Regions from separate parts of the Lactobacillus sp. ESL0684 genome, predicted to be linked through region 2. Evidence: riboswitches for the same ligand, from Rfam matches in the RefSeq annotation. Region 2 holds a riboswitch; the other holds the start of a gene.

Region 1 (7,873 bases), 650 kb from region 2:
TTAATTACTAAAACCAAAGAAGCGATTGGAATTCCCAAGGTTAAAGCCACAGCAGTACTTTTTCCTGCATTTAACGCAAAAGCCGTACCTAAGACACTACCCGAGATAATCTCCGGCGGAATTGAAGCACCAATTGAAAATGAACCAACAAATGCTAATTCTAAAGTTGCTCCCATGATGATTCCTTGGTGCAAATTACCCAAAACTAAACCTGTTAATGTACACGTAACAAGTGGCCTTGATAACATTGATGAACCTAAAAAGTATTCTCCATTTCCTAGCATTGCAATCAAGGCTAAGATCAAGGCGATTAAATATTTATTCATAATTTACCTCTCAATTTATTTATGAAATTCTCGCTTTTCTTCGCTAGGAACTTGTTGAATCCAGACATCAACGCCATCGTTTTGCAGATTGACTAATTGTTCAGCCTCAGTATCAGTCAAGTTGATAGTTTTAGAATAATTTTTGGTTCCTTCACGAGGTTTGGTACCCCCTAAATTAAGACCTTTGATTTTCCCCTGAGTACCTTTTATTAACTTTGCTGCATCAGCTACTGATTCAACTACAATCAACATTTTATATTTATCAGTAATTCCTGAGTTAATTGCTTCAATACTTTCGGCAACACTCTTCATTACTAGTTTGGCATTGTCAGGTTTAGCTAAACGGATAGCTGATTTGCGAAAATCATCTTTGGCGACACTATCGTTAACAACAAAGATGGTATCGGCATCCAAACTATAAAACCAAGAAACTGCAACTTGGCCATGAACTAAACGGTGGTCCACTCTTACAAGTTTAATCATGTTATATTTCCTCCATTAATTAAAATCAATTGAATATTCAGTATTTAATGCATCTTGCATTCGATATTCAATAGCAACATTTTTCTTATCAGCTGTTGAAAAAAGATTAGTTATCTTAAAAATTGGTGATCCAATTTTTAAGTTCAACTGCTTACTACTTTCAGCTGATGCCTCAACCAACTGAAAATCTTGATATACATTTTCAAGATTAAATTTACCTGAATTTACGACCTCAATGATGGGCGTCACCTTCAGACAAGCTGGATCAAAACCTGGGAAATTATCCAATGGCAATAATAATTTTTCAAAGGATTTTCCATGGCTTGATAATGTTTTAAATGATACGTAATACAGTAATTCATTAGCTGAGATTCCTAATATATCTGCATAATAAGGGCCAACTAACCGTAAATAAGTATCCTTAAATTTAACTTTATCTGATGATTCAAGATAAGTTGGTCTGATGATACCCGTCATATTCAGAATATTTTGCTTTGAAATAGTAGGCCTTACAAATAAACCACTTCCTTTTTTACGAACTACCTTTTGTTCACTTACTAACTGATCAATTGCTTTACGAATAGTTGTGCGACTTACACCATAAATTTGTTGTAGTTCATTTTCATTAGGTAAACTATTTCCTGGAGAATAAAAACCATTGGCAATTTTGTGATTAAGATCAAAATAAACATTTTTAAATAGCATCTTAATCCTCCTGATAATCAAAAATATTATTAGCAGTGAAATAGTATTTAAACTGTTTACCAATTAAATATTGCCTGGTACATTCAAGTGGACGATCATCAGCTTGATAATTAAAACTTTCAATTTGATAAAGAGGCTCACCGTCTTTAACTTGCAACGCCTTAGCCAACCTATCATCTGCTAAAATACACGTGATATCCTCTTTACCATATGTTGGTACAGCATTATATTCATCACATAAAATCTGATAAAGTGATAAGTTAGTAAAATCCACCTTTTCCAAAGCTGGAAATTCCGCTTTATTAAAGTATGTAATTTCATAACTTAGAGGCTTATCCCTGTTGCAGTGAATTCTTTCTATCTTTAATAATTGACTTGTCTTTGACCCAAAAAAGTTTTGCAATTGTTTGGTGACCTGAACACTGCTTGTCGACAAATGCTTTATCTTAACATTTTGATTTCCTAACTCGGCAGTCATTGACTGCATCCCCAGCATATTAATATCGATCTTTTTATTTACTTCAATTCCTGAGCGTTGTTTAACAGACACTACACCTTCGTCTTGAAGGTGACGCAAAGCATGTTGAACAGCACTTCTGCTAATTCCAAGCTTATCAGCAATTTCTCTTTGACTTGGTAAATCTTCTTGCTTATCAATGGAACTAACCAGATGCTGCAAATATTCTTCTACTTGTATACTAGGAGATATCTCTCTAAATTCTGTTATATTCCCTCACTCCTTTGGTCTTATTTTCATAAAACTTATATTTAAAATATTGAATATTCAAAAATTTATACAGTTTAATAGCTATGTAAATAAAATTTAAAAGATAAGTTTTGTTTTTTTAATACCAGATATAATAGTAATCGCTTTCAAAAAATATGTCAACGCTTTTTTATAAAAAAGTCTATTTTTGATAAATTAAATTACCGATTAATCTTGGTTTCAGCACATTTTTACTTTAACTATCATACAAACTAAAGTAGAATATTATTGATAAAGAAGGAGCGTCTTAGATGTCTAAAATTGAAAAACCTGTCGTGATTGGCATAACTGGTGGATCTGGTAGTGGTAAAACTACTATTGCCCATAAAATAGTTGAACAAATGGCTGAAAATGAGCACGTCTTGATTATGACTCAAGATTCGTATTACAAGGATAATGCTAATATTTCAATGGCTGAACGCATGAAAATTAACTACGATCATCCTGATGCCTTCGATATCCCACTACTAAAAAAGCAGATCAACGATTTGCTTAACTATCAGGCAATCGAAATGCCAATCTACAACTTTAAAGATCATACTAGAAGCAAAGAAACCATTCACATTGAACCTGCAGATATCATTATTCTTGAAGGAATTTTAGTTTTAGCTAGCGCAGATATTCGCGATCTGATGGATATTAAGGTTTATGTCGATACAGACGATGATATTCGCTTTATTCGCCGATTAGAACGCGATATTAAAGAACGTGGACGCTCAATCGACTCAGTAATTGAACAATATTTGCAGACCGTTAAGCCGATGTATCATCAGTTTATTGAACCAACTAAACGCTATGCCAATATCATTATTCCTGAAGGTGGGGAAAATGATGTCGCCATCGACATGCTGACAACCAAAGTACACGCTGTCTTAAATCGAAAATAAAAAAGTTGAGTTTTTACGCTCAACTTTTTTATTAACGAATTTTTGCATAATATTTAAATTATCTTTGGCTTTAACGCCTTATCGAAAAGATTGGTAATTAATTTAACTAGAACGCCATCAAATACCAAAGCCGAAATCATGTTAGTAATGAACATTGTAATTTGTAAAGTCATACTGTATTTGTTCCAACCATATAAAAAGTAAGTTGGGACAAATGACCCCAGTCCGGCAAAAAAAGCGCCAATCAAGACACTAGTCCAAGAAAATTTTTGATAACGTTCTTTTTTAGGAAAAAAACCAATCTCATTAGTTGCTCCTTGAACTATTCCAGAAATAACTGTAATGGGTCCCCACTGGCCCCCAATTGCCATTTCAACAACTGCAGCTAATGTTTCACCAATTGTTCCGGAACCACTTGTAGGGACAAAATACATTGCTAATGGTGCCGCCATGAGCCATAGGCCAGCAAATACTGTATCTGTCACTGGGGCAAAACCTGTTGGCAGTAAAGCCATTTTAACCAGGTTATACGCCCAATTAAAGCCATAAGTATAAACTACCCCCATAATAATACCAATTAAGGCAATCAAAATTATTGATTTAACATTCCATTTTGATGATCTGGTAAACATAAAAATACTCCTAGCCCTTCTTAAAAAAGTCAACTAGGAGTACAATAATGCTTAATTATTAAACACTTCCCTAACGCAGGTATTATCCTGTTCAGGTTCCAAGGGTTTTTCTCAGCTATTAAGCACCCCTAGTGACATACTATCTTTTCGTACAGTATACCACAGGTGAGTTCATTACGATAAGGAGAAGGAAAAATGACTGAAATTCCAACAAGAATTAAAAATTACGAAAACATGGGCATTGGTTTGTTTATTCATTGGGGGCTATATTCACAGCTTGCTAAAGGTGAATGGACTGAATATATTCATCAACATGATCAAGTTGAATACGAAAAACTAATCAATTCCTTTGCGGCAGACAATTTCGATGCTGATAAAATTGTCCTTGCTGCTAAACAGATGGGCGCCAAATATATCGTCCTAACTACTAAGCATCACGAAGGCTTCTTCTTATACGACACTAAATGCTTATCAACATTTGACGCAATACATAGTTTAGCTCACCGTGATTTGATTAAAGAATTTGTAAATGCCTGTAATAAATATGATATTAAACCATTTTTCTATATGGCAACTTATGATTGGCACTCGCCTCTTTATCAGAATAACTTTAATGATTACCTTGATTACTTATTGAATTCAGTCAAAATATTATGTCAAAATTATGGACCAATTGGCGGATTTTGGTTTGATGGTGATTGGGATAAAAAAGACGCAAATTGGAAACATTCACGACTTTACGGTATGATTCGCAAATACCAACCTGAAGCTATCATTATCAATAATACCGGTCTTAAAGAACGTGGCCAAATTAGTAATTCAGAGATTGACGTTGTAACTTACGAACGAGAAACACCTAGCCAAGTCAATCACGGCTTTGATGATAAGTATGTAGCCGGTGAAGCTTCAATTACTATGAACAAACACTGGGGATTTGCCAAAAATGATTTAGATTTTAAGTCCGGTAAAGAATTAATAGAAAACATTGTGCATTGTCGCGGCATTGGTGCCAATATTTTGCTCAACATTGGACTTACTGGTAGCGGCAAAATTCCTGAAATAAATCATGCTATCATGCAGCAAATAGGTAATTGGACAGAGATGGCCAGTGAAGCTATCTATAAAACCCGACCTGAGGCCGGGGTCCAAGCAAATGGTAATCAAAAAGATTTGGTACTTGGCAATGACAAAAATAAGTATCTGTTTATTCATGACTTAGAAATCGTCGGTAACGACAACGTGGTACTGGGCGGAGAAGGAAATACTTTGCGGTCTTTTGAAGGTTTCTTCAAAGAAATAAAAGCTATCAGCTGGTTAGACAACGGAGAAAAGCTATCATTTATGCAAGAACCAAAAAACGGTACATTAACTATTAATGCTTCTGGTTATGTCTATGGTAGCGATTGGTGTGTTCGCATCGCAAAAGTTACCTTTAAATAATACTTCAACTTTACCAACTAAAAAGCTCGCTAAATATTTCAAAAAGAAATTTAGCGAGCTCTTTTATATTAAATTATACTTTATCTTCCTTAGTGGTACCTTGTTTATCCTTGCGGTGCATAAAGGTTTTAATATTGCGATCAAATGAGTTTAAAAAAACAATACATCCAAAAACAAACACTGCCCCTATCAAAGTTAAACCAATAGAATTCTTACAATAAATGATTCCAAATGCTAATAACAAAATGCTAAGTAATCCTACTAGAACACTATAAATTTTATGTCCAGCAAGATAAACTTGGCTAACCACTTTATTCGCAAGCAAAAAGATAATTAACAAGCCAATAATTAATAAAAATGTTTGCCACATTTAATTTTTCCTTTGGTTACTTAGACTCAAAATTAAATTTTGTCCAAGGACGTAAATATTTTAGTAGTGATAATTCATCAGCCTTAATCGCCCCAACCTTATTCTTTCTTTTATCACTATGTGGTTGTAAAACTACTTGTAGTTCATTCTTATAGACACCAAAATCATCATTACAAATTAGAATGTCCCCTACTTCAAATTCACTATCATTATCATGAGCTGGATTATCATCATGATATTTAACTCGTGGTTGAGTTGAACGTGCAACTAAGGAATTACTATCGCCGCGACGAAAATGATTCTCAGTTAATAAAATTTTTTGTTCTACTTCACTAATATCCTTAACCATTTCTACGTCAAGAGTTAATTTATATCTATCTAATTCACTAAGACTGCGCAATTCAGCTTCACTAGCATACGAATTGCCAATGATGACATCATCAATTAGATTACTCATAAATAGGGACTTAGCTTGAACTTCAACTGGTAAATACCGGTCCGATTCCCGCGTAGGTAAACCATCATTGACATCCCAAGGACCATGAGTTCCGCATTGACTAGAAACAAACGCTGCTGTATGAATACCATGTTTTTTGAAGTTTTTACTACATTCAATAAAGAAGTCATCATCTAAACCGCAACCAACTTGTGGATAAAAGTTATGACAACCGTAAATAAACGGTTCGTTTGCTTCGTAACTCAAAATATTATCTAAATACCCGGTGTTATTACTCATATTCAATTCTATAATCATATGTTCAGGATTATAAGACAAAGCGGCTTCAGTCATCCCATCAAATCCCTCATCTAATCTGATGGCAGAAGCACCTAATTCTTCAAAAAATGAAAGATCAGTATATGAGGCACCTAGTTGTTTAAAAATCCGTGGCGACACATCAAGTGTAGTACTAAAACCATGCTTATTACCAAACTTAATAATATGTTGGAACTTTTTCTTAGTTGCTTCCACATCTTTAGCTTCAAGCATACTCATAAAAATTCGCGTATAACCATATTTTTCACCTAACAAAAGATACTGCTCATCTTCTTGTTCATTACTGTGATCCGGATAAATTGATAATCCGATATTTCTCATCGTCATAGATTGTCTCCTATAAAAAATTTAATCATTAAAGTTAAAAACACTTCACCAAATTACTTGTTGAAGTGTTTTTAGTATTTAATAGAACTATTTATTTAATTCTTCCTCGACTAAATCAAGTAATTTACCAGTAGCAAGAGGATTATACATATTGCGTGGAATCATCACAAAATTAATATCATGATTATTTGCTTCTTCTTCAACAACTTTTTTACGATAAACTGATTGCGGAGCAAGCAGAACAACGTCATAATCATTGGCATTCAAGTCATCAGCAACATTTTCTGTACCAGTTGCGTGAACTTGAACTTCCTGACCGCGTTTTTTTCCTTCTTTTTCCAAACCCTGAGCAATCAGAGAAGAACTCATTCCACCACTACATGATAATAAAATTTTCATTATATATTCCTCCTAAATTTCATTTAAGCTGCTGCAACTTCTTCGGCTTCAGTTTCAGCTTCAACCTTAATTTGATGTCTGTCCCACATCTTAAAGAATGGCAAATAAATCAGCATCGAGACCAAAATATTGATGATTCCGACGACAATTGCACGCCAATCATACCCAGTCGCAAAGAACGCTCCAATTGGTCCTGGCAAAACCCATGGAACAATCGCCGTAGTTTTATTTAATAATCCTGTTACTGTTGCTGCCCAAGTAATCAATCCATCAGCCATTGGTGCCAAAATAAATGGAGCCGCAAAATATGGATTAAGCACAATTGGAATACCAAACATAACTGGTTCACTAATGTTGAAAATACTTGGAATTAAAACAACTTTACCCATGGCCTTGCCCATTTCAGATTTAGAAAAGAACGCCATTAAGATACAGAGTGCCAAAATAGAACCAGCACCACCAATATAAACAAAGAATTGTAATAATTGTTCTGTCATAAAGTGTGGTACTGTTGCAGCAGTTGCACCATGTGTAACGGCAGCCATATTAGCATTTAAATGTTGATACCAAAATGGATAAACAGGTGTCGAAGTGATTGCACCATGCACACCAAATAACCAAAATAAAGAATTAAAAAAGATCGGTACCAGCACTGAAATCAAATTATCTTTACCAAACTGTGCTAATGGTGACAACAAATCAAGTAAGGCCTGATTTAAATCAAAATGTAAGCCAGCCTTAATTAGCCACGCTGCAATAATTA
Region 2 (7,873 bases):
CCCTTGTCGATTAAACGATTCAATCTTTTCACCTTGACGCAACACTTGCTTAGTAAAATCAGTTAACTGCCTAGTTGACCGATACGACTTAGTTAATTGCACCACATCCGTTTTTTCTGGATCAAATAGACTACTAATCTGCTTCAAAAGGTCGCGGCTATCATCTTTAGTAAAGATTGCCTGGTTTAAGTCCCCTAACATCGTGAATTTTGCTCGTGGGAAGTTAAATTTAAGATAACTCAACTGAAACGGCGTATAATCCTGAATCTCATCAATAAAGGCATACCGCATTTCATAATTGACTTGCCGACCAGTTATTAAGTCATACAGATACAAATAAGCTGATACATCGTTCATGTGCAATTGGTGTTTTTTTAAGCCCTGCTTAACCTGTGTAATATGCTCAGACCAGTCAGCCGCACTAATTTGCCATTTGGTTAAATCAATCATCTTGGGAACAGCTCGCAAAAAGCTCAAATATTGTGCCGGCATATTAAGATAACTATTATGCTGAATTTGTTGATAGACCTTATCAAGTTCTTTCATCACAATCTTACGACCTAGAAACTTCTCTTCTTTTTCTTCAGATTCAAATTCCTGATCAGGTTTATCATACAAAGCATTAAGTTGCTCTTTACTTAAACTCTGAATTGCATCACTAACCCACGGCTTTTTAGTTTCCGAATTAATCTTGCGATTAAGTGACTTGATCAATTCCTCGCGAGTTGCATCAATTCGGTTAGTTAAATTATAGTTTTCATTGTACGAGTAATAGATCTCATTGATCTTTTCTTTAGTAAAATAAGGATGCTTAGTATCACGAAAATAGATATTCTTAAAAATCAATCCTCGCTTATTTAGATGCTTGGCGTAGTGCGTTAATAGCTTAAAGAATTGCGTCGAATCTTTAAAACGGCCAATTGCAGAACTGGCAGCTTGATCTTCAAACTGATCAAAGAGGTTTTCAACTTCCATCTTTGGTAAACGACGAGCAACAAACTGCCAATAGGTCATTTGTACCATATTTTGTTCGCCCATTTCTGGCAAAACATTTTTGATATAATCATTAAACAACTGATTGGGGCTAAACATGATTACGTCACTACTGGTTAAATTACCACGATACCGATAAAGCAGATAAGCGATCCGTTGTAAAATAGCCGACGTTTTCCCAGATCCAGCAGCACCTTGCACAAATAACAAATCTGCACTAGTGTTTCTAATAATCTTATTCTGCTCTTGCTGAATCGTAGTTACGATTGACTTCATCTGCGTGCTTGACTTTTCACCCAAAACTTCTAAGAGCATCTGGTCACCAATTGATTCATTGGTATCAAACATGTTGACAATTTTACCATTTTCAATCATGAACTGGCGCTTCTTAGTCATATCAACAGTAACTTCGCCTTCAGGCGATTGATAAGAAACTTGACCAAGCTTACCGTCATAATAAATTGAAGAAATCGGTGCCCGCCAATCATAAATTAAAAAATGATTATCAGGATCGGCAAAAGACCCTAGACCAATATAAATCGTCTCAGGTTTTTCACTGCCTTCTTTAAAGTCAACTCGCGCAAAAAATGGCTTTTGCTCGAGGCGATTAACTGTACCTAATTGTTTAGCAGATTGCTGCCAAGCATTTTCCCGTTCATCTAGTAATTGCTGTTGCTGATGAATAGACAATGCCGTTTCCATCGAAGTCGAATAGCCATCGTAATCTAATTTAACATCGTCAAAAAAATGTGAATTAAGATTCCTTGCCTCACCTTCAGCAGACTTAATTGCCGAAGTTAATTCTAACTTCTTTTGTTTAATCATCTTTAACAGATAGTCAAGATGTTGCTGCTCAAACTGTTTATCATCTGTCGCTTTTGTCATAAAGTCACCTATTTTCAAAACTTGCATTCCATTTTAACATGAATTTGCAGTTATATATAATATCTCGAGCTGATTTATAAAGTTTAATAATAATTCATGAAAAAGTTAATTTTTTCTTCTATAATAACAAGTGTTGGAGGATAACTAATCAATGAAAAAACCGCTAAAATTTTGGCGTAAATTCATATATGCCATAATCGCTGCCTTAACCTTTACTAGTACCGCAACTGCTCTTGAGCCTGATAATTCACAGTCAAGTTTCCCAGATGAAATCGTTGCAGCTAAAAAAGCTAAGAAGTCTAAAAAGGTCAAGAAAAAGAGCAAAACCAAAACTACTAAAAATAAAAGTAAAAATTGTCACTGGAAAAAGCCAACTGCAACAGTTTATCTTGACCTAAATGATGACCCCGAATTAGTTGATGCTAGCAATGAGGCAATTAAAGCATGGAATGATACCAATGCTTTTACTTTTAAAAAGAGCAAGCAAAAAAAGTCTCAAATTACGATTGAACCAATGTTTGATTCTGAAACAGACGCGGCAGGACAAACCCAAGTTACCTATAATCCCAAAAACAAGCTCATTGCTAAAGCCAAAATTCAGTTAAATACTTTCTACCTGTATAATTTGATATACGGCTATACTCACCAAAGAATTGTCAACACAGTTGAACACGAGTTGGGCCACGCGATCGGGCTTGATCACAACCAAGGCAAATCTGTCATGTATCCATCAGGTTCGCTATATGATATTCAGCCAATTGATGTCAAAAACGTTAACAAAATCTATCAGAAAAAATAATTGGAGCAAATCATGAAAAGAATCTATATCGTACGCCATGGACAAACTTATATTAATCGCTACAACAAAATGCAAGGTTGGTGCGATACTCCGTTAACCCAAAAAGGTATTACTGGCGCTGAGCAAGCTGGTGAAACACTACGGGATGTCCCTTTTGATATTGCTTTATCAAGTGATTTAAAACGGGCTAGTGACACTTGTGACATTATTATTGAACATAATCAAAATCATGATGAATTGCAGCATATAGCTAGTCCATATTTTCGTGAGCAATTTTATGGATACTTTGAAGGAATGGATAGTGACATGGCTTGGCAAATGATTGGTGGGCCTCATGGTTACCAGAATCATTATGACTTGTTAAAAAACGAATCAATCGACACTGCCAAAGATTGGCTTAAAGAAGCCGATCCGTTTCATGATGCCGAAAATGCTGCAGAATATTGGGCACGACTTGATAAGGGATTTAAATTAATTAGTGAGCTGGATGGTGCTGAAAATATTCTATTGGTAACTCATGGATTTACTATTCGTAGCATTGCAGCACGTTACAGTAATTTCGATATTAGTGTCAGCCCACGCAATGCCTCGATTACCATGATGACAATGACTAACCAAAAAATGGAAGTTACTTCTTACAATAAAATGGAACTATAACCATTAACATTTTATTTTTTATAGAGTACAATAAAGTTAAAATAAAACAAAAAAGTCTATGGGGTGCCCGTTATATTGGCTGAGATGATACTCATAAACCTGATCTAGATAATACTAGCGCAAGGGATAGACTAACTTGAAAAGTCCTTTGCACAATCTGCGCAGAGGACTTTTTTATACTACCAAGGAGTAAACGATGACTAACCAAGGAAAACAAACTGAAAAATTAACAATTCTAGCAATTATGATTGCGCTAGACGTAGCTTTATCACCACTTTTTCGAGTCGAAGGGATGGCTCCTATGTCAAGTGTCATCAACGTAATTGGCGCAACTATGTTAGGCCCAGTTTATGTCACCATTATGGCAACCATGTGTGGCATTATCCGCATGCTAATTTTAGGTATTCCACCGCTAGCTCTGACTGGAGCAATTTTTGGCGCACTCCTTGCTGGTATTTGCTATAAAATAACTGGCAAACTTTGGGCCGCCTGTCTAGGCGAAATCTTTGGTACTGGCATTATTGGTTCTCTACTATCTTTTCCAGTAATGGTTTGGTTCACGGGTAGTGCCAATAATCTGTACTGGTTCGTTTACACGCCTAGATTTATTGGTGCAGCCCTAATCGGTTCAACGGTTGCTGCCATCATCATGCTAAAGCTTGGTAAAATCAAGCAATTTCAAAAGGTACAAAAATTATTTTTTTAGATAAATAACCAAAAATAGCATTCCCGCTCAATCTTTCTTGATTTGCCAGGAATGCTATTTTTTACTACTTTTTTAATTAATCATCTTTTGAGTGTCTTTCACCAATTTGAAATTCTGCTTGATGTTCAAACATATACTCAACTGACATTGGTTCGTCTCCAGTCAATTTTTTAAAGTCATCTGTATAAGAACTCATTTTACCCATTCGCACAGCTTTAGAAAATGAAACCATTCCATCTGATGAAAACGGTGCTTCAGAATCTTTTTTAAATTTACCAGAAGTATTTCTTGGAACTCCCATTGCATCAAAAAGTTGATAATTTTCTTCATCAGTAATTTCTTGATACTTAATATTATTACCGGTGACCTTATTAGCAATCGCAACAAAATCACTGATAGTCATCAGATCCTTACCATTAATATTCAAAATTTTATGATGCAAATCGTCAGCTAATGTAGCATAAGCAACCGCTTTGGCACAATCTTTACGTGAAATATACGCCATCTTACCGTCACCTTGACTATTAGCTAAATCCTTACCTTGTTTTACAAAAGTAAAGTAATTGGTAACCATCGCTTCTGCATATTGCGAATTACGTAAGATAATATAGTCTAACCCACTCTTTTGAATATAGTCTTCAGTATAAGCATGATCAATCTTTTCAATACTTGGATTGGTTGGATCGCCAGCGTTAACTAATGAAGTATAAACAATCTTGGAAACACCAGCTTCTTTAGCAGCATCGATTACATTTTTGTGTGCCCGTTGTCTTTTTTCCCCTACAAAAGGCATCGAAATTAGTGCCAAGACATCTCCGCCAGCAAATTTTTCGGCTAAACCATCACTAGAATTAAAATCTGCTTGACGAGTTTCAATTCCTTGATCAGCAAAGTTTTGCAATACTTGTTCATTATAGCCACAAAAGATCAAGTTCTCTTTGTCACTAAGTTTCAATAAATTCTTAGCAGCTTGACCACCTAAATTACCATCAACACCTGTTAAAATTATTTTGTTCATGTTTTCCTCCTATTTAGCAATCGCTTACAGTTTATGTGATTTTAAGAGCAAAGTCTAATATGAATATTTAATACAGTAACACTTTTTCTTATGAAAGCTGTATTGTAAAGTTGCTAAGTAGCTTAACTATTACAAAAATACCAAGGTTAATTTTCAGACAAAAAAAGTAGTTAGAACTAACATAGTCGTCTAACTACTTTTTTAAATTATTCAATTATTTTATAAATCATTGGATAAGGTTTAGCTTCATCCGCAATCTCAATGCAGTCATAAAGCATTTCTTTAATGTCAGTAACATCTTCACGATTAGCATGAATAGTTAACAAGGATTCGCCGGCTTCAACGCGATCGCCGACTTTTTTATTAAGTTCAATACCGACACCATAGTCAAGTGCATCATCGGCCTTTTGACGACCACCACCAAGTTTCATGCTGGCAATTCCAACTTCATCAGCCGTTAATTGTGCTACATAACCACTAGTTTTAGCAGGTAGAGCAATTTGATATTTAGCATGTGGCATTACACTATAATCATCAATTACTGACCCATCTCCGCCTTGAGCAACTACCATGGCTTTAAAGCGATCTAGAGCCGAACCATCAGCAATTGTCTGTTCAAGCAACTTTCTTGCCTTATCAGTTGTCTTAGCTTTACCACCTAAAACAACCATATGACTACCAAGAGTTAAAACCAATTCGAGTAAGTCCTGCGGTCCATTACCTTTAAGAACGTCAAGTGTTTCTTCAATTTCTAAGGTATTGCCCACCTTGTTACCTAGTGGTTGGTTCATGTCAGAAATTAGTGCCATGCACTTCATACCAACACCCTTACCGATTTCTACCAATGCGTGCGCCAATTCCTCAGCCTCTGGCAAAGTCTTCATAAAGGCACCAGAACCAGTCTTAACGTCGATAACCAAAGCATCTGTTCCAGAGGCAATTTTCTTACTCATGATTGAGCTAGCAATCAAGGGAATTGAATCAACTGTGTCGGTTACATCCCGGAGCGCATAAATCTTTTTATCAGCGGGCGCAATATTCCCAGTTGCACCAATAATTGCCAACTTTTCTTGTTTAACTTGATCAATAAACGCTTGCTCACTAATTTCAACTTGATAACCCGGAATTGCTTCTAGCTTATCAAGCGTACCACCTGTATGGCCTAATCCGCGCCCAGAAATCATGGGTACAGGAATGCCCACGGCAGCTACCATAGCAGCTAACGGCAAGCTGACTTTATCACCAACGCCACCTGTTGAGTGCTTATCAACCTTAATTCCAGGAATTTCAGACAAATCCAAGTGATCTCCAGAATTCATCATATCTAGAGTCAAAGTTGCTCGTTCATGATCAGTCATATTATTAAAGTAAATGGTCATTAGCAACGCACTAGTCTGATAATCAGGGATTGTGCCATTAACAACACCATCTACAAAAAACTGAATTTCTTCATCTGTTAGTTCATGACCGTTTCTTTTTTTGTCAATTATGTCTACCATTCGCATAGTATTCACCTCATTATTGATAGGTGAGTAATTCCTGTGCAATTGCTTGATCCAAAATAAACTCGTTAGCGTAGCCTGCTTTAATGACCGCATAGACTGTCGGTGCCTTTAAGATGCCGCTGGCAATCAAAACAGAATGGGCTTTAGTCTTAAGATCGGCTAACTCAATCCCAACTGTACGATCATTCAATTCACGACTAACAATCTCACCATTACTATCAATAAAGCGAGAAACAATGTCACCAACTGCATCTTGTTGCAGGGCCTGCTTTTGTGCATTGTTGAAATATCCCAGTTGAAAGAGCAACGCGTCTTTACGAACAGTTCCTACACTAAAAATAGCAATATTAGCCTTGCGACCAAGCTTCAAGGTATTCTCAATAAACTGGTCTTGTTCGACAATTTCCTTAGTTAACTTATTGTCAAAAAATGGCGGTAATGGTAAGAAATGAGCCGACGCATCTAGAGCATTAGCCAGCTCTGTCACACTCTCGTCAGCATAAGTTTCTTCATTATTGATATTTACTCCACCCTTAAGCTGGACAACAGACACATCAGGAACAGAATGCTTTTCTAGTTGCGAGGTAACCATATGAATCGTTTGCCCCCAGCCAAGACCGATAATATCGTGTGGCTTAACCAACTGAGTCAGATACTGTGCAGCATATGCACCAACACCTTTAATCGCAGTCAATTCACCATTAAAGTTATTAGGCACAACCAAAATCTTGCACTTAAACTTTTCAGATAATTGTTCGCTAAGATTAGTAGTATTGACTAAGGGATTACTAATTTCAATTTTGACCACACCAGCTTCACGTGCAAGTTTCAACAGCCGCGAAACCGTTGGTCTGGAAATACCCATATCACGAGCTATTTCCGTTTGTCCTAAGTTATCTTCATAATAAAGCCGTGCAACTGCTGCACTCTGGGTTAGTTTTCTCTTATCATATTTTTCAGGCATTGGCTATCTCCACCATAATTGACAAAATACATTCTTCAATGAACTATTCAAATTATTGAACTTAATCAAGTTTACCATAATCTAGTTGGGAATTAATCTCTGCCTTTTAATATACCACAGACGCTTATCTAGTAATGTCTACGCCATTTATAATTTCAGTTACCTAAACCTTGGATCTTATTTGTAAAAGAATTACTCTAATTATTTTTTATTTTAAATCTGCCAAAAAGCTGGTACCAACACCATTACCTTCAACCCCAAAGTTATCCAGAACTGTTGCACCAAAGTCAGAAAAAGTATCTCTAATACCTAAACTATTTGGATTCTGCATACTTGGTGAATATGC

What was found. A riboswitch is a leader RNA that binds a small molecule or an ion and turns the genes downstream of it on or off. The one in region 2 is predicted to bind thiamine pyrophosphate.
Region 1: another riboswitch for thiamine pyrophosphate. It lies ahead of OZX56_RS06900 (ECF transporter S component); the one in region 2 lies ahead of thiW (energy coupling factor transporter S component ThiW).

What each region holds. Positions count from the first base shown of each region.
Region 1 is NZ_CP113941.1:1,417,993-1,425,865, forward strand. It holds gene OZX56_RS06875 (PTS sugar transporter subunit IIC) at 1-326, opposite strand, end outside; gene OZX56_RS06880 (PTS sugar transporter subunit IIB) at 342-809, opposite strand; gene OZX56_RS06885 (GntR family transcriptional regulator) at 825-1,514, opposite strand; gene OZX56_RS06890 (GntR family transcriptional regulator) at 1,516-2,193, opposite strand; gene udk (uridine kinase) at 2,532-3,167, shown strand; gene OZX56_RS06900 (ECF transporter S component) at 3,221-3,799, opposite strand; TPP riboswitch at 3,850-3,939, opposite strand; gene OZX56_RS06905 (alpha-L-fucosidase) at 3,995-5,239, shown strand; gene OZX56_RS06910 (hypothetical protein) at 5,313-5,609, opposite strand; gene OZX56_RS06915 (MupG family TIM beta-alpha barrel fold protein) at 5,626-6,711, opposite strand; gene OZX56_RS06920 (PTS fructose transporter subunit IIA) at 6,799-7,110, opposite strand; gene OZX56_RS06925 (PTS transporter subunit EIIC) at 7,134-7,873, opposite strand, start outside.
Region 2 is NZ_CP113941.1:177,293-185,165, reverse strand. It holds gene helD (RNA polymerase recycling motor HelD) at 1-1,878, opposite strand, end outside; gene OZX56_RS00860 (matrixin family metalloprotease) at 2,030-2,677, shown strand; gene OZX56_RS00855 (histidine phosphatase family protein) at 2,690-3,334, shown strand; TPP riboswitch at 3,384-3,478, shown strand; gene thiW (energy coupling factor transporter S component ThiW) at 3,531-4,040, shown strand; gene OZX56_RS00845 (NAD(P)H-binding protein) at 4,117-5,058, opposite strand; gene OZX56_RS00840 (pyrimidine-nucleoside phosphorylase) at 5,265-6,563, opposite strand; gene OZX56_RS00835 (sugar-binding transcriptional regulator) at 6,577-7,527, opposite strand; gene OZX56_RS00830 (phosphopentomutase) at 7,736-7,873, opposite strand, start outside.